DNA from 2 places in the Phytobacter sp. genome. Region 2 is predicted to be linked to the other one. Evidence: riboswitches for the same ligand, from Rfam matches in the RefSeq annotation. Region 2 holds a riboswitch; the other holds the start of a gene.

Region 1 (9,528 bases), on a different contig from region 2:
CGTCGCACGGGTGGCCAACAATCCCACGACACCATTCGCCGTTAAACGCGCGGCAGGTTTGATTGCAGGGACGACACCGACAACAGGGAAAGAGAATTTTTCGCGCAAGGCAGGGAGAGAAACGGTACTTGCGGTGTTACAGGCGATAACGGCAAGGGAGAGTGGGTATTGGGCCTGAACGGCGGTCACGATTTCAACCACGCGTTCAACAATAAACTCTTCGCTCTTTTCCCCATAAGGAAAGGCAACGTTATCGAAAGTATAAATGTAATGCAGATCCGGCAGGAGATGCCGGATCTCGTCATAAACCGATAACCCACCGACGCCGGAATCAAACACCAGCACGGTGGGCCGTAGTTTAGAAGGTGTAGCTGCCAGACAAGGTGTATTCTCGTCCTGCAGTTTGGTAGCCATAAGCTGTCTCGTAGTCTTTATCGAACAGGTTAGCTATTTTACCACGAACTGTCAGGTGAGAGGTCACAGGATATGACAATCCAATGTCCCAGACGCTCACGCCCCCCATCTTAACGGTATGGGAAGTATAGGTTGTTGCATCATAGGCACTGTCATAACGTTGCCCCATATATTGATACGCCACGTTCCAGCCGAGATCATAAACCTGTCCGGTCAGTTCGTACTTCACCTGCTGCTTCGCGCGGCGAGCAAGCACCTTGTTGGTTTCGTCATCACGCGGGTCGATATACTGCAGCGTCAGATGATGATCAACAGGGCCTGTCGTTACGTTTCCGGTCCACTCCACACCTTTAATTGTGGCAGAGTTGATGTTGTAGTATGCGGTGTTGCTGTAAGTAATGAGATTATCAATTTCATAACGATAAGCAGACAGGCGCCAGTCAATCGGCCCGGTCAGCCCTTCAAGCCCCGCTTCCCACTGCTTAGACTCTTCCGGTTTCAGATTCGGGTTGGACGCGATGCCAAACCGCTCTGCGCCAAACTGCTGCCCAAGCGATGGCGCCAGGAACCCGGTACCGTAAGAAAGCGTCGCACGGTAGTTGTCAACAAACTCCCAGCCTGCGGCTGTCTGCCAGGTACCATGCCAGCCGAACTGCTCATCATGGTCCTCACGCCCGGACGCTTCCAGGGTAACGCGGTCAATTTGCTGCTGACCGGTCAGATAGAGTCCGGTGGTATCACGCTTATAGACATCCGTACTGGATGTGCCGCTGGATTGCAGTTTCTCTTGCTTCCAGTCAACGCCACCGCTGACTGAGCCCTGTCCAACCTCAACGTTATTACCCCATTGGATATAACGCTGTTCCATGTTGTCCAGGCTCGCGCTGGATGCGTAGCGGCCATCCTGCGCGTTGTAATTGTAGTTTTTGAGATGCTGATAGTTAGCAATCAGCTGAGAAGAGTAAATCCCGGAATGATAGTTAAGACCGGTATCCCATGATTGGGTGTAGTTCTGGCTTTCATCGCCACCACCTGCATAGCCACCGCTGCCCTGATCGTAGTCGGTATTTGAGGTGTAACCGTAGCCACGGAAGAAACCTGAAACGCTGTCATTAAACTTGTGCTGAACGCCGCCCCAGAACAGCTTATTGCGGTAACCGTCGCGATCGCTGTCGTCAGCGTAGGTTGAATCAGGCTGAACGTTAAAACCTTTGGTCGTCTGATAGGCGCCCGCAGCGGTTACCATCGTGTCGCCGAAGCGTTGATTGATCGCGCCGTCGTAGTTCTGATATCCCCTGGACCCCATTCCTGCGTTAATCTGCGCACGCTCATCATCACTCATCGTAATGATGTTCACTACACCGCCAATTGCACCAGAACCATAAACCGCAGAACGTGGGCCACGGATGTATTCGATGCGTTGAACAAGTGATACCGGGATCTGACCAATATCAATCGCATTGCCAATGCCGGCACGCGCCATGGGTACGCCGTCAATCAGCACCAGTACATGGCGTGCTTCAGTACCGCGAACAAAGAGAGACGAACTCTGCCCGATTCCACCATATTGGGCAATGTCCACGCCCGGTAGACGACGCATAACATCGTTGAGATCTTTTGACTGCCAGCGCTGAATATCTTCACGCGTGACCACATCGGTAGGTGCCAGTACGGTATTCACTGGTTGTTGAAAACGATTTGCTGTCACTACCAGAGTGTCTGAGTTACTGTCCTGCGCCCAGCCAGAAAATGCCGTGACGGAGAGAGCCGTCAGCAGCGAAGCTTTTTTAATCATTGTGTGAGCATCCACATAATAAGAAGGATGCCGCAGGTACCATCAGTAGCTCGCGACGATGACACCAAATGCGACGTAATTCCGGCAGGTCTTCGGGCTCGGGGGTACTACAAGATGATGACTTCCCACTTCATATCTACCCGTCATACTTCAAGTTGCATATGCGTTGGCTTTCCTCGCTCACCCCAGTCACTTACTTTAGTAAGCTCCTGGGGACTCGCTGCGTTGCCGCCTGCCTGCAACTCGAATTATTTAGGGTATAAGCAGTGTCTGCTTTCGCTATCATCCCACCCTTCCTTACCGCTGCGCGTCAGCCCCAGATTCACACTGGGTTCCCTTTTAACTCACAGGACCGGAACAGGGATGCTACATTCAGAAACATATAGATGTCCAGACTGCTATGAGGGGAATCGAAAAAACATCCGAGACTGGACATCCCCTGAGCAATCCCTACAATCCCCGCGTTATTCTTAATCATTCAGGAAATACGATGACACCAGAACACCTGCCAACAGAACAGTACGAAGCGCAACTGGCCGAGAAAGTCGTGCGTCTGCAGTCGATGATGACGCCCTTCTCCGCGCCCGTACCGGAGGTGTTCCGTTCGCCAGTCAGCCACTACCGCATGCGTGCAGAGTTCCGCATCTGGCACGATGGTGACGACCTGTACCACATTATTTTCGATCAGCAGACCAAAAGTCGTATCCGTGTCGACAGCTTTCCGGCCGCGAGCGAGTTGATTAATCAGTTGATGAAAGTGCTGATGGAGAACCTGCGCGAGAACAAAACGCTGCGCCACAAGCTCTTCCAGATTGATTACCTGACCACCATGAGTAATCAGGCCATTGTATCCCTGCTGTATCATAAAAAGCTGGATGATGAATGGCGTGAAGAGGCGACCCGTCTTCGTGATGCCCTGCGAGCACAAAACCTGAATGTGCACCTGATTGGCCGTGCAACCAAAACCAAAATCGAGCTGGACCAGGACTTTATTGACGAGCGCTTGCCTGTCGGCGGTAAAGAGATGATCTATCGCCAGGTCGAAAACAGCTTTACGCAGCCCAATGCAGCTATGAATGTGCAGATGCTGGAGTGGGCACTGGGTGCCACGAAAGAATCAACCGGGGACCTGCTGGAGTTGTACTGCGGTAACGGTAATTTCTCGTTGGCGCTGGCACGTAACTTTGATCGCGTCCTGGCAACGGAAATCGCTAAACCGTCGGTCGCCGCCGCGCAGTACAACATAGCGGCAAACCATATCGACAATGTGCAGATTATCCGTATGTCGGCAGAAGAGTTCACTCAGGCCATGAACGGTGTTCGTGAATTTAACCGCTTGCAGGGCATCGATTTGAAGAGTTACCAGTGTGAGACGATTTTCGTCGATCCACCACGCAGTGGGCTGGACAGTGAAACCGAGAAGATGGTGCAGGCGTATCCGCGGATTCTCTATATCTCCTGTAATCCGGAAACCTTGTGTAAGAATCTGGAAACGCTAAGCCAGACGCACAACATTGAGCGTCTGGCCCTGTTCGATCAGTTCCCTTATACGCACCATATGGAGTGCGGGGTTCTGCTGACAGCGAAGTAGTACCGATTGCCGGATGGCGGCATAAATGCCGTATCCGGCCTACAGCCCCTGATTACGGTTACGCATACGGAAACCGATCCAGAACACCAGAATCACCGACAGCACCGCGGGGAAGAAGTTGGAGCCGATATCCGGATACTCCGCACGCACCACGGTGCTATAAAGCAGCACACCGAGAATAAAGCAGGCCGCTGCAAGACCGGGCAAGCCAACGGGCATGGTACGGTTTTGATAACGCTGATGCAGGCAGTAGACCGTCAGCACCAGTGAAAGAATCGGGAACACGGAGAAAGGCACAATGGAGCTAAAAATCGCTGCAAAAGTGCCATTAATGGATAAGCCAGCGATCAACGCCAGCAACAACGTACCTTTATCTTGACCTGACTGTTTCATTACTCACCCTTCACTCGTCGGTTTGATGTGCTACTTTTTCTTGTTCACGTCGATACCAGTAATACGCACCTTTAGAAATCATCCGCAGTTGCAATACCAGTCGCTCTTCTAATTGCCGGCGTTGTTCAATGCCCACATCCAGTGCCTCAGCGCCCGCACTGAAAACAATCGTCACCATGGCCTCGGCCTGCGCTTCGGTGAACGCTCGCGGCATATGGTTTTCGAGTTCAAGATAGTCAGCAAGTTCCGCAATAAAATGCTGGATTTCCCGCGCAACCGCCGCACGAAACGCAGCCGACGTTCCTGAGCGTTCACGCAGTAACAGCTGGAAAGCATTAGGGTTGTTGCCGATAAACTCCATAAACGTTGAGACCGATGTGCGGATAACACTGCCACCTTTAGCAATACGTTGACGCGCCTGGCGCATCAACTGACGTAGCATCAAACCACTCTCATCGACCATGGTCAGGCCGAGTTCATCCACATCGCGGAAATGACGATAAAAGGACGTTGGGGCAATACCCGCTTCCCGCGCAACTTCGCGCAGACTCAGGCTGGCGAAACTTCGCTCAGCGCTCAGTTGACTGAATGCTGCTTCAACCAGCGAACGCCGGGTTCTCTCTTTTTGTTGCGCTCTTACGCCCATCACGATGCTTGAATCCCTCCGCAGACCTTCTGGCACTATACCAGAGAATAAAACTAATCGGATTGTACTGGATTGTGAATGATTGTTTACGAGGTCTTTCTGCTTTCCCGCACGAAAAAAGCACAACGATAATTGGGTTATCCCGCCGTTGATGTTACTATTATGTTGCTTTTATGTATAAGAACAGGTAAGCCTTGCCATGCCACATTCCTACGATTACGACGCAATAGTTATAGGCTCAGGCCCGGGCGGCGAAGGTGCTGCTATGGGTCTGGTTAAACAGGGTGCCCGGATAGCGGTCATTGAGCGCTATCACAACGTGGGCGGCGGTTGTACCCATTGGGGAACCATCCCCTCTAAAGCCCTCCGCCATGCCGTTAGCCGCATCATTGAATTCAATCAAAACCCGTTATACAGCGACCACACCCGTATTCTCCGCTCCTCTTTTGCCGACATTTTGAATCATGCAGACAGCGTGATTAATCAGCAAACGCAGATGCGTCAGGGCTTTTACGAGCGTAACCGCTGTGAAATCCTACAGGGGAATGCGCACTTCGTTGACCCGCATACGCTGGCGCTGGAGTGTCCGGACGGGTCGGTTGAGACCTTAACAGCCGAGAAATTTGTGATTGCCTGCGGTTCACGCCCTTACCACCCGGCGGACACCGATTTTGCGCATCCGCGCATCTACGACAGCGACTCAATCCTCAACATGCATCATGAACCCCGCCATGTGATCATCTATGGTGCGGGGGTGATCGGCTGTGAATATGCCTCGATCTTCCGCGGGATGAACGTCAAGGTGGATTTGATCAACACCCGCGATCGTCTGCTGGCTTTCCTCGATCAGGAAATGTCGGATTCGCTCTCTTACCACTTCTGGAACAGTGGCGTAGTGATTCGCCATAACGAAGAGTATGAGCGCATTGAGGCCATGGACGACGGTGTGATTATGCACCTGAAATCCGGTAAGAAAGTAAAAGCAGACTGCCTGCTCTATGCTAACGGCCGCACCGGTAACACGGACAGCCTGAAGCTGGAAAACATTGGTCTGGATGCCGATGGGCGTGGTCAGTTGAAGGTCAACAGCATGTACCAGACTGCGCTACAGCATATCTACGCGGTCGGTGACGTGATTGGCTACCCGAGTCTGGCATCTGCCGCTTACGACCAGGGCCGCATTGCCGCGCAAGCGATGATAAAAGGTGAAGCCACCGCGCACCTGATTGAAGATATCCCGACCGGGATCTATACCATTCCTGAAATCAGCTCTGTGGGTAAAACCGAACAACAGCTGACCGCAATGAAAGTGCCTTATGAAGTGGGCCGGGCGCAGTTCAAACACCTGGCAAGGGCGCAAATTGTGGGAATGAGCGTAGGGACGCTGAAAATTCTGTTCCACCGAGAAACCAAAGAGATTTTGGGGATTCATTGCTTTGGTGAGCGCGCGGCCGAAATCATTCACATCGGCCAGGCGATTATGGAGCAGAAAGGCGGTGGTAACACGATTGAGTACTTTGTTAACACCACCTTTAACTACCCGACCATGGCGGAAGCCTACCGGGTAGCCGCGTTAAATGGCTTAAACCGCCTGTTTTAACGCGCTGTCAAAGTGGCCATCCATCGCACCACGGATGGCCTCCGCCAACTGCTCATAGCGGTTACGCAGCGGTGAGCCAGGGCGATAAACCAACCCAACGGTACGCCGGGGTTCCGGCTTGATGCAGGGCAGATAGACCACGCCATCACGCTCGCGCTCACGCGGAACCGCCAGCGCAGGCAGCAAAGTAATACCGCTCCCTGCCGCCACCATGTTGCGCAGCGTCTCAAGACTGGTTGCCCGGAAATGGGTATCTTCTTCCGCACCCGCTTCAAAGCAGAAGCCCATTGCCTGATCGCGCAGACAATGACCATCTTCCAGCATCAGCAATTTCTCACCTGCCAGGTCGGCCATCGGAACGCGGTCGCGACTCGCCCATGGATGGTCAGCATAAATTGCCAGCATCATCGGCTCATCAAACAGCGGCACTTCAATAAAGGCTTCACTCTCTTTCACCAGCGCGAGAATGGCACAGTCGAGTTTACCGCTGTCCAGTTGCGCCAGTAATTGATGGGTTTGCGCTTCGTGCAGGTACATTTCCAGTTTCGGGAACGTCTGATGCAGCAAAGGGATAATATGCGGCAGCAGATAAGGTCCAACGGTGGGGATTAAACCAATATGCAGTGGGCCGGACATTGCTTCCCCCTGCTGGCTTGCCATCTCCTTGAGCACTTTGACCTCACGCAACACTGTGCGCGCCTGATCCACCAGCAACAGACCGGCCTGCGTAAACAGGACTTTGCGGCTGGTGCGTTCTAGCAACATCACACCCAGCTCATCTTCCAGTTTACGAATTTGCCCGCTCAGAGTTGGCTGGCTGACATGGCAGGAATCCGCTGCACGGCGAAAATGGCGGTGTTCAGCTAACGCCACCAGATATTCAAGATCACGAATATTCATTATTCATCCTCCGTCGCCACGATAGTTCGTGGCGATAGATAGAATAGCAATGAACGATTATCCCTATCAAGGGTTCTGTACAATAATTAGCACAAGAAACGAAGCGGTCACCATTACCCTTGATGCCACTGCCTCTATCTCTCTGAATAACTAAAGCCAACGTGAACATTTTGCGGACCCCGTGTCCGCTTTTTTTTGCGTAAAAAAGCCCAACGCAGGGTCAGGCTATTTTGCTCTCCCTCCGTGTGGACAGAGGGATGTAGTGAGGGCATCAGCCCGCAGAGGATCAGACTAAACGATTTTTCGCATCCGCAATTGCCTGTGCAACCTGCTGCGGGGACACGCCGCCTTTCGCAGCACGCTTGTCCAGACAGGATTGCAGCGACAGAATCGGATAGACGTCATCGGCGATAACGGCACTGAATTTCTGCAAATCCACCAGCGCCAAATCTTCCAGCGGTTTACCCTGACGAATAGCTTCGACAACCGCTTCGCCTACAATATGGTGTGCTTCACGGAACGGCACGCCTTTGGCAACCAGATAGTCCGCCAGTTCAGTCGCATTCGCGTAGCCCTGCTGCGCCGCTTCCTGACAACGCGGACGTTTCACCTGAATGCCATCCAGCACCAGTGCCGCCATATGCAGGCAGTCAAGCCAGGTGTCGAGTGCATCGAACAGCCCTTCTTTATCTTCCTGCATATCTTTGTTGTAGGCCAACGGCAGCCCTTTCAGGGTCATCATCATGCCGGTCAGCGCACCTTGTACACGCCCGCATTTACCACGGATCAGTTCCAGCGCATCCGGGTTTTTCTTCTGCGGCATCAGTGATGAACCAGAAGTCACACGGTCAGAAAGCTCCACAAATCCTGCTTCGCCGGTGTTGAAGAAAATCAGATCTTCAGCGAAACGAGACAAGTGCACCATGCTAATAGAGGCATCTGAAAGCAATTCCAGCACGTGGTCACGGTCAGAAACGGTGTCCAGGCTGTTGCGGGTCGCAGAGGCAAAGCCCAGCCATCCAGCCAGCTGCTCACGATCAATTTCGTATGCAGTACCCGCCAGCGCACCACAGCCCAGCGGGCTCACATCCAGACGTTTAAGCGTATCCTGTAAACGGCTCTCATCACGCGCCAGCATTTCAACGTAGGCCAGGCACCAGTGTGCGAAAGTGACTGGCTGGGCACGCTGCAAGTGGGTGTAACCCGGCATCACCGCATCCTGATTATTCTCTGCGGTTTCGACCAACGCGGCTTGCAACTGACGACAAGCGGCAAGCAACTCCACGACTGTGTCTTTGCACCACAACTTAAGATCGGTTGCGACCTGGTCGTTACGACTACGCCCGGTGTGCAGCTTTTTGCCCAGTTGACCCACTTTGTCGATCAGCTTGCCTTCAACCCAGCTATGAATATCTTCCGCATCACTTTCGAGGATCTGCTGTGGGTTGGCCTGCACTTCCTGCAGCAACACATTCAGTGCTTCTTCAAGTTGCAGTTGCTCATCGCTGGTTAACACACCTACGGTGACCAGTGCTTTGGACCAGGCCACAGAGCCAACGATATCCTGCTCCGCCAGGCGATAGTCAAAGCGCAAAGAGTCGTTGAACTGTTTGAACCGTTGATCTGCTGCCTGAGTAAAACGCCCACCCCAAAGTGCCATAACATGCTTCCTTAAATTCTTAGATTTCAATACCGGATAGCGATGCGCGTATCCGGCCTGGAGATGATGTTGTCTGTGCTTACGCGAGAATACGGGTGCCGATAGGCGTACCGTTAAACAGTGCTGGCAGTTGTTCTGCGTGACGCCAGGAGGCAATATCAACCGGGCGGTTCAGGGCGCGAGCTGCATCCAGCGCCGCATTTACCTTCACAATCATGCCGTCGGTAATAATCCCCTGCTCAATCAGCTGCTCCGCTTTTGCTGCTGTCATTTCGGCAATGCGCTGGCCTTTCCCATCCAGAATGCCGCTGACATCGGAGAGCAAAATCAAATCTGCGCCCAGCGTTGCCGCCAGAGCAGTCGCTGCCTGGTCAGCATTGACGTTCATCAGGCGACCATCGTCCGTCACACCGATAGAGCTAATGACGGGCAAGAAGCCCCCGTCCAGCAGTGCGTTCACCAGCTTCGGCGAGCCCGGCAGTGCCTGACCAACATGGCCCAACTCTTTATCGAGTTGCGTCACTTTCAC
Region 2 (9,528 bases):
CGTACGCCCAGCGCACCGGCTACGGTGCCTTCCGGCCATGCGCAATTGGGACTACTGTGGTTGTGACGATCGCGCCAGCCGACCCGCAACGCATTGCGGGCGTTCAGACGGCAGACCCCGGCAGCCAGACTCAGTAACAGCCAGCTCAGTCGCGCCGGAATAAAGTTGGCGACGTCGTCAAGACGCGCACTGACCATGCCGATGGCGCGGTATTTTTCGTTTTTGTAACCGACCATCGAATCCAGGGTATTGACCGCTTTGTAGGCCATCGCCAGCGGTGCACCACCGAGCAGCAAGAAGAACAAGGGGGCAATAACACCGTCGACCGTGTTTTCGGCGACCGTTTCCACCACCGCACGGTTAATTTGCGGCGGTTGCAGCTGTGAGGTGTCGCGGCCAACAATCCAGGAGAGTTTTTCCCGGCTTTCATCCAGCGTGCCGTGACGCAGGGCGCGCTCCACTTCTCTGGCCGCATCGTCCAGGCAGCGGGCGGCCAGCAGGGTGTAAATCATCCACACCTCGACGCACCAACCCAACCAGGGATGAATCTTCGTCGCAAGCGCTAATACTCCCCATGCCATACTCCAGGTGACTCCGACCACCACCAGCCACATCACGCCGCCGCCGATACGCAGGGCGGTATCGGAATGGCAAAGCCGACGAACGGCACGCTGAGAGACGCTGATGAGTGCGCCGATCCAGCGTACCGGGTGCGGCCAGTGAGGCGGGTCACCCAGCCAGCGGTCAAGCAGCCAGGCTACGCACCAGGCAAGGACTGTCATGCCACACTCCTCGCAGCCTGAATCCATCGGCTCAGCATCTGCGGCCGCTGGGCGAAATGAATATGCAGATAGCTGGCGTAGGTGTTGCCCACCTGCCAACCGCCCTGCCATTGCGACAGGACTTTACCGTCCCGCGCTTTCTGGCAGTCCATCACGGCATTCAGCTCAGGGGTAAAGTCGGAGTAATGGAATTCGTGCCCACGTAGTGTTTCACCTTCATCGGCAAGCAGCGTTGGCTGTCGCGCTGTCGCCTGACAGTAGCCAAACCGGGTCAGGCGCTTACCCATCTCACTGTGTCCGGGGATCACCCCGACGAGGGTATGCACATGGCCTTCACCATCGCGCAAGGTGGAACCCAGGTACATCAGGCCACCACATTCTGCGTAAATTGCCACACCGCGCTGATGCGCAGCCCGGATGGCGTTCAGCATGGGTGTGTTGGCGGCAAGCGCGCGGGCGTGTAGCTCCGGATAGCCGCCACCGAGCCACAACATCTGGCATTCCGGCAAATGATCATCGTGCAGCGGGCTAAAGCGGACAATGTTTACACCAGCGTTTTCCAGCAGTTGCAGATTATCCGGGTAGTAGAAGTTGAAAGCCTCATCGTCGGCGAGAGCGAGCGTCAGCCCTGTGCCAGCGTTCGGTGTGGGGAGTGAAGGCCATTCCCCTTTCGGCAGCGCCGCAAGCTGGCTTAAGGACAAGAGCGTGTCAATATCCAGCGTCTGTTCAATCCTAACGGCAAAATCCCGCCAGGGCTGGGAGTCGATAAGAGATTCACGGGCGGTGACCAGACCAAGGTGGCGTTCTGGTAACGCAACTCCTGAAGTGACAGGGACATACCCCAATACAGGGATGCCGCAGTAATGCTCAATAGCGTGTTTGAGGAGCTGGTAGTGGTTGTCGCTATTAACGCGGTTAACGATTACGCCAGCAATACGCAATTTCGGGTCAAAATGCTGGAATCCCATCACGGTTGCTGCAATCGAGGTAGAGACCGCTTTACCGTCCACCAGCAGGATAACCGGTACGCCAAGCTGTTTGGCCAACGCGGCACTACTGCAAAAGTTTGGGTCGGTGCCGTAGCCGTCATAAAGCCCCATGACACCTTCAATCACCGCAACATCCGTATGTTGCATCTGCTGATTAAACAGGGCATTGAGCGTGGAAGCAGGGAGCATAAAGCTGTCGAGATTGCGGGAAGACACTCCGCTAATAGCAGTATGCCAGGCAGTATCGAGGTAATCCGGCCCCACTTTGAAAGGCTGCACCCGCATACCGCGCTGCTGTAACACACTCAGCAAACCGAGCGTGACGGTGGTTTTCCCACAGCCACTTCCCGTACCGGCAAGAATAAAGGCGCAACGTCCGTCAGACATACCTAAAAGCCCCATTCAGGGTGGAAAGGCAGTGTCAGGATGCGCGTAATCCCAGTGCAATGACTGTACGCTTCTGAGCAACCGACTTCCCACCGAAGTTGTTGAGTGTCACCTTTCAGGTCGGTCTTCTGGCTTAGCGTCATCCTCGCCCGTCCTTCCCGACCTTGCGATCAGTGGCTTTACGGGGTCGTCAGCATCACAGCAGCGGGGGCTGCGGGGGATTCACACCCCCTTCCCTGCCGCAAAACATTTGCGGCGAACCTGATGGCTTCATTATTTACATTTCACCGAAAACCACGAGGTCTGTTCAGGTGAAATGGTCATTTTTGCCCTGACTGCAATCTATCGCATCAGGGAAATAAAAACTGGTTCAGTTTATCCTTGTGAAGACAATAATTTGTTGCGCTATAACAATTTATTGCCAGGGATTTTCTCTAACATCTTATTTAAACGGCAATTCAGGCGATTTTATTGTGTTTACGAATAACAAAATATTGTTATCGGAAATTTAATCGCCGTCATAGTTTGCATTATTTTGCAAACGAAAGACTTGCGGAGTCACCTGATAAGTTTGACGAAAAACTTTGCAAAAATAGCTGGTTTGAGAAAATCCTAAATTGCGCGCAATACTGGCAATGCTCCAATCGCTATGGCATAGCATTTCTTTCGCACTGGCCATACGCTGGCTGTTTACCCAGGCATTAAAACCAATACCCTGATATTTTTTAAACAATTTGCTGAAGTAATACGGGCTAAGATAAACATGTGCAGCTACATCTTCCAGGCGTAGTTCGTCAGAGAGATGTGCTTCAATATACCGTAACGCTTTTTTCATTTTAGCGTCGTGCGGCCCCTGATTACGGCTGGTTTTGCTGGCTTCCTGAGGCTGCTGTTGGTCCTTGATGACGACAAAGTTGATCTGCTTTTTAAGGCAGTTTTCCACAATGAGTTGCAAAAGATCAGCAGATGCAATCACCCGCGAATAGTCCATTTCAGGCACATTGAGAAACTCATCCATCAGTTTCTGATCGGCCTGCCAACGGTCATCAATATTAAGAATATTAATCAATTCAACACTGTCACCTTCGCGCAAACGCACTTGCCCGCAAAGGACAAACCCGACCAGATGCCCGGCAATCACCAATGGAATGGAGAAATCAGTCAACCCAGCATGACAGCGATAGATACAGGGCTGGTTTGACTTTGACGCTTCAAAGCCTCCGCAACGGTCACTCATACGACAACGAGCGCTATGCTGGGCGTTCTGCCGCATCATCTGGCAAAAAGGGGTAAAATTAAAAAGCTCGGAAATTTCTTCGCCGTGGATATTAACGACAACAACGGCCAGACCGGTGGCTTGTGCAAAATCCTGGGCGATTTTATTAATGAGTTCCGAGTTAAGGGCACTCGCAGAAATCATGATAAAACCTCTCAGTTAATTTTAATTTATTGTTATAAAAAACCGATTTGTTTACATCTCATTAATCTTGTAGTGATAATGACAGCAAGTTGAGATGATAAACAGAATTCAAGATAACAAAAGTCTCCCATCCCTGGGAGACGATTTCGTCCGTTCGTGAAAGCAGATCACGAAATAAATAATTGCCGTTGCGCTATTTGCGCAGAATATTTCGTACAGGCATCAACTCTCTTTTTCCTCTAACACACACGCGTTACAGGGCAAATTTTTGCCAATCAGATAGCGATAACAAGCCGCTCCACCGCAAGCACCAATGATCGGCGCAATAATAGGGATCAAGAAGTACGGGATATCACGTCCGCCGGTAAAGGCGATATCACCCCAACCAGCAAAGAAGGTGAATAATTTCGGCCCGAAATCACGCGCAGGGTTCATCGCAAAACCCGTTAATGGCCCCATAGATGCGCCAATAACCGCCACGAGAACACCAATCAACAGCGGTGCCAGTGGGCCACGCGGCACACCGTTACCATCATCGGTCAACGCCATGATCATACACATCAGAATCGAGGTAATGACGATTTCAACCAGTGCCGCTTCCCAGACGCTCAGTGCCGACGCTGGGTAAGTACTGAAAAGCCCCGCAAGTTGCAGGCTTTCCGCACTGCCCCGCACCAGGTTGTGGGCAGTTTCGTATTCAAGGAACAAATTGTGGTAAAGCAGATAGGCGATAGCAGCCCCGCCGAATGCCCCAGCCACTTGTGCAACAATGTAAGGCACGACTTTGCGCGCAGGGAAACAGGCAAACAACCACAGCGCAATGGTAATCGCCGGGTTCAGATGCGCGCCGGATATGGCTGCCGTCAGATAAACAGCCAGTGAAATACCCAGCCCCCAAATAATGCAGATTTCCCAGAGCCCCAGGGAGGCTCCGGCGACTTTCATTGCGCACAAACAGCCGATACCAAAAAACAAAAAGAGCCCTGTGCCTAAAAACTCGGCGATGCATTGCGCCTTGAGTGAATCATTCATATGTCACCTTCCAGGTAGAGTCACGATCTCACCAGCACGCCTGAAGCTGGCAGCAGAGTACAACGCCGCACACTATAGAAATGCATTACCGAAAAGTGTTGGCAACCTCACCGTCTAAACGCCAAAAAAGTCGCTTATCAATAACACTTTATTGCTATTTAAATAAGAAAAAATGCCGCCCAACCGCTTATTCACCGCATTTATTAGCAATCGGTTAATAACAAATTATTGCGAATTCAGATGTCCGGTTTTATAGCCTTGCTCACAAAACGATTTCGCACGCGCAATTAACACATCGAATTAATCATGTCACGCACAAAAATATAAATGTGATATTGAAATAGCAATAAATTATCATAATTAGAAAACAATAAAAACTATATACATCAATAGATTGGATTTTAAAGTCGCAATTTTTTCGCCTAATTAAACCAGGAAGTTCTGAATGTATTTTCAAGTGAGCCATTCTTTTTCCTCTCTTATTTGTATATTCGAAAAATCAGGACAACCTTATCGAGGTCATTATGCAACAAGAAGCATTAGGAATGGTGGAAACCAAAGGTTTGACAGCAGCCATTGAAGCGGCCGATGCAATGGTGAAATCCGCCAATGTCATGTTAGTGGGCTACGAGAAAATAGGTTCTGGCCTGGTAACAGTGATTGTTCGCGGCGATGTTGGAGCCGTGAAAGCGGCGACGGATGCAGGCGCAGCCGCAGCCGCTCAGGTAGGTGAAGTGAAAGCCGTACACGTCATCCCACGTCCGCACACTGATGTTGAAAAAATCTTACCCAAGGGAATTAGCCAATGAGTAGCAATGACCTGGTGGAACAGATCATGGCGAAGGTGATTGCCAAAGTGTCATCACCAGCAACATCGGCCTCCCCCACTGTAATCCATCCCACACGAGAGACGGCTATGGCAGAAAAAAGCTGCAGTTTAACGGAATTTGTCGGCACAGCGATCGGTGACACGGTTGGTCTGGTTATCGCCAACGTCGACAGCGCACTTCTTGATGCAATGAAACTTGAAAAGCGCTATCGGTCCATTGGCATTCTGGGTGCGCGTACCGGTGCAGGCCCACACATCATGGCGGCCGATGAAGCCGTCAAAGCCACCAACACTGAAGTGATCAGCATCGAACTCCCCCGCGACACCAAAGGAGGAGCAGGCCACGGTTCACTGATCCTGTTTGGCGGTAACGACGTTTCTGACGTGAAACGCGCCATCGAAGTCGCGCTGAAAGAACTTGACCGCACATTTGGCGATGTCTATGCCAACGAAGCGGGCCACATCGAAATGCAGTACACCGCCCGAGCAAGCTTCGCACTCGAAAAAGCCTTTGGCGCACCCGTTGGCCGGGCATGCGGCGTGATTGTCGGCGCACCGGCCTCCGTCGGCGTGTTGATGGCCGATACCGCACTGAAATCGGCAAACGTGGAAGTGGTGGCTTATAGCTCTCCGGCTAAAGGAACCAGCTTCAGTAACGAAGCCATTCTGGTCATCTCCGGTGACTCTGGTGCCGTTCGTCAGGCCGTCATTTCTGCCCGCGAAATCGGTAAAACCGTGCTGGGCACATTGGGCTCAGAGCCGAAAAACGACCGCCCGTCCTACATCTGATAACAGAGAGGCTGTTTCATGAGATCGAAAAGATTTGAAGCGCTGGCGAAACGCCCTGTTAACCAGGACGGTTTTGTGAAGGAGTGGATTGAAGAAGGCTTTATCGCAATGGAAAGCCCGAACGATCCTAAGCCCTCTATTCGCATCGTCGACGGCGTGGTCACCGAATTAGACGGTAAGCCCGTCAGCCAGTTTGACCTGATTGACCACTTCATTGCCCGCTACGGCATTAACCTGCAGCGCGCAGAAGAAGTGATGAAGATGGACTCCGTGAAGCTCGCAAACATGCTTTGCGATCCGAACGTGAAACGCAGTGATATCGTGCCGCTGACCACTGCGATGACTCCCGCGAAGATTGTGGAGGTGGTTTCGCACATGAACGTGGTGGAAATGATGATGTCCATGCAAAAAATGCGTGCGCGTCGTACCCCATCGCAGCAAGCTCACGTCACCAACGTTAAAGACAACCCGGTGCAGATCGCCGCCGATGCTGCAGAAGGTGCTTACCGCGGCTTTGACGAGCAGGAGACAACCGTCGCCGTTGCGCGTTATGCCCCTTTCAACGCTATCGCACTGCTGGTGGGTTCTCAGGTTGGACGTCCTGGCGTACTCACGCAGTGTTCACTTGAAGAAGCAACCGAGCTGAAACTCGGTATGTTGGGCCACACCTGTTATGCAGAAACCATCTCCGTTTACGGTACCGAGCCCGTCTTTACCGACGGTGATGACACTCCGTGGTCGAAGGGTTTTCTGGCCTCTTCCTATGCCTCTCGCGGCCTGAAAATGCGCTTCACTTCCGGCTCCGGCTCTGAAGTACAGATGGGTTATGCCGAAGGTAAATCCATGCTTTACCTCGAAGCCCGCTGTATTTACATCACCAAAGCAGCAGGTGTTCAGGGCCTGCAAAACGGTTCTGTAAGCTGTGTCGGCGTACCTTCTGCCGTGCCATCAGGTATCCGCGCCATTCTGGCTGAAAACCTGATTTGCGCCGCGCTGGATCTGGAGTGCGCATCCAGTAACGACCAGACCTTCACTCACTCTGATATGCGCCGTACCGCTCGCCTGCTGATGCAGTTCCTGCCGGGTACCGACTTCATCTCCTCTGGTTATTCCGCAGTACCGAACTACGACAACATGTTTGCCGGTTCAAACGAAGACGCCGAAGATTTTGATGATTACAACGTCCTGCAGCGCGACCTGAAAGTCGATGGTGGCTTACGCCCAGTGCGCGAAGAAGACGTTATCGCTATCCGTAATAAAGCGGCCCGTGCACTTCAGGCTGTCTTTGCCGGAATGGGATTACCGCCTATCACCGATGAGGAAGTGGAAGCCGCAACCTACGCCCACGGTTCAAAAGACATGCCGGAACGCAACATCGTTGAAGACATCAAGTTCGCGCAGGAAATCATCAATAAAAACCGTAACGGTCTTGAAGTAGTCAAAGCACTTGCTGACGGCGGTTACAAAGATGTCGCGCAGGACATGCTCAACATCCAGAAAGCCAAGCTGACCGGTGACTACCTGCATACCTCCGCCATTATCGTCGGCGACGGACTGGTGCTCTCAGCTGTTAACGATGTGAACGACTATGCCGGTCCGGCAACAGGTTATCGCCTGCAAGGTGAACGCTGGGAAGAGATTAAGAACATCCCGGGCGCACTCGATCCGAACGAATTGGGCTAAGGGGGGAACGATGGAAATTAATGAAAAATTGCTACGTCAGATTATCGAAGGCGTGCTGTCGGAAATGCAAACCAGCGATAAGCCGGTCTCGTTTAATGCTGCGTCCACCAGCCCGGCAAAACCCGCCGCAAACGCTGAGGATGGCTTTCTGACCGAAATCGGTGAAGCGAAACCTGGCACTTTGCAGGATGAAGTGATCATCGCTGTTGGGCCGGCATTCGGACTCTCGCAGACAGTGAATATCGTTGGCCTGTCGCACAAAAGTATTCTGCGTGAGGTTATCGCAGGTATTGAAGAAGAAGGTGTTAAAGCGCGAGTCATTCGCTGTTTTAAATCTTCTGACGTGGCGTTTGTGGCTGTCGAAGGCAACCGACTGAGCGGCTCTGGTATCTCTGTTGGCATTCAGTCTAAAGGCACAACCGTCATCCACCAACAGGGGCTTCCGCCGCTTTCTAACCTGGAGTTGTTCCCACAGGCACCACTGCTGACGCTGGAAACATACCGCCAGATCGGCAAAAACGCGGCGCGTTATGCCAAGCGCGAGTCACCACAACCCGTCCCAACACTTAATGACCAGATGGCGCGCCCGAAATATCAGGCCAAATCAGCCATTCTGCACATTAAAGAAACCAAATACGTCGTGACGGGGAAAAACCCGCAAGAGCTGCGCGTTGCGCTTTAAAAGGAAAACACCATGAATGCTGATGCAATTGAATCAATGGTTCGTGATGTGCTTAGTCGAATGAACAGTCTGCAAGAGGCAACCCCTTCTGCAGCGGCAGCAACTCCAGTTGGCGGAGCTGTGCATCAGGCAAAAGTCAGTGATTACCCACTGGCGAATAAGCACCCGGAGTGGGTTAAAACATCAACCAACAAAACCCTTGATGAACTGACGCTCGACAACGTACTAAGCGGCAAGATCACTGCCCAGGACATGCGTATCACACCCGAAACGCTACGCATCCAGGCATCGATCGCCAAAGATGCTGGTCGCGATCGCCTGGCGATGAACTTTGAACGTGCAGCAGAACTAACCGCCGTACCGGATGACCGCATCCTCGAAATCTACAATGCCCTACGCCCGTACCGTTCATCGAAACAGGAGCTGCTGGACATCGCCGAAGATCTGGAAAGCCGCTACAAAGCCAAAATTTGCGCCGCGTTCGTCCGCGAAGCCGCAGCGCTGTATGTCGAGCGTAAAAAGCTCAAAGGCGACGATTAATTACAGGGATGAATTATGCGTTATATAGCTGGCATTGATATCGGAAACTCATCAACCGAAGTGGCGCTTGCTGTGATGGATGATGCAGGTGCGCTCAACATTGTGAGCAGCTCACTTGCTGAAACCACGGGCATTAAGGGCACGCTGCGTAATGTGTTTGGCATCAAAGAGGCGCTCAACAGAGTAGTTGCAGGCGTCGGTATCTCTGTCAGCGATATTTCGCTTATCCGTATTAACGAAGCAACGCCGGTCATTGGCGACGTGGCGATGGAAACCATTACGGAAACCATCATCACCGAATCCACCATGATCGGTCATAACCCCAAAACCCCAGGCGGTATTGGTTTGGGGGTGGGGATCACCATCACACCGGCAGAACTGCTGACGCATCCGGC

The links. A riboswitch is a leader RNA that binds a small molecule or an ion and turns the genes downstream of it on or off. The one in region 2 is predicted to bind cobalamin.
Region 1: linked by a shared signal. The riboswitch ahead of btuB (TonB-dependent vitamin B12 receptor BtuB) and the one ahead of AC5JPW_RS15015 (cobyrinic acid a,c-diamide synthase CobB) in region 2 are both predicted to bind cobalamin.

The regions. Positions count from the first base shown of each region.
Region 1 is NZ_JCACPZ010000002.1:222-9,749, forward strand. It holds partial or broken gene murI (glutamate racemase) at 1-414, opposite strand, end outside; gene btuB (TonB-dependent vitamin B12 receptor BtuB) at 359-2,209, opposite strand; cobalamin riboswitch at 2,276-2,581, opposite strand; gene trmA (tRNA (uridine(54)-C5)-methyltransferase TrmA) at 2,700-3,800, shown strand; gene AC5JPW_RS02680 (YijD family membrane protein) at 3,840-4,193, opposite strand; gene fabR (HTH-type transcriptional repressor FabR) at 4,204-4,842, opposite strand; gene sthA (Si-specific NAD(P)(+) transhydrogenase) at 5,039-6,439, shown strand; gene oxyR (DNA-binding transcriptional regulator OxyR) at 6,422-7,339, opposite strand; gene argH (argininosuccinate lyase) at 7,626-8,999, opposite strand; gene argB (acetylglutamate kinase) at 9,079-9,528, opposite strand, start outside.
Region 2 is NZ_JCACPZ010000006.1:82,180-91,707, reverse strand. It holds gene cbiB (adenosylcobinamide-phosphate synthase CbiB) at 1-782, opposite strand, end outside; gene AC5JPW_RS15015 (cobyrinic acid a,c-diamide synthase CobB) at 779-2,158, opposite strand; cobalamin riboswitch at 2,260-2,438, opposite strand; gene pocR (transcriptional regulator PocR) at 2,667-3,578, opposite strand; gene pduF (propanediol diffusion facilitator PduF) at 3,801-4,610, opposite strand; gene pduA (propanediol utilization microcompartment protein PduA) at 5,135-5,419, shown strand; gene pduB (propanediol utilization microcompartment protein PduB) at 5,416-6,228, shown strand; gene pduC (propanediol dehydratase large subunit PduC) at 6,247-7,911, shown strand; gene pduD (propanediol dehydratase medium subunit PduD) at 7,922-8,593, shown strand; gene pduE (propanediol dehydratase small subunit PduE) at 8,606-9,133, shown strand; gene AC5JPW_RS14975 (diol dehydratase reactivase subunit alpha) at 9,149-9,528, shown strand, end outside.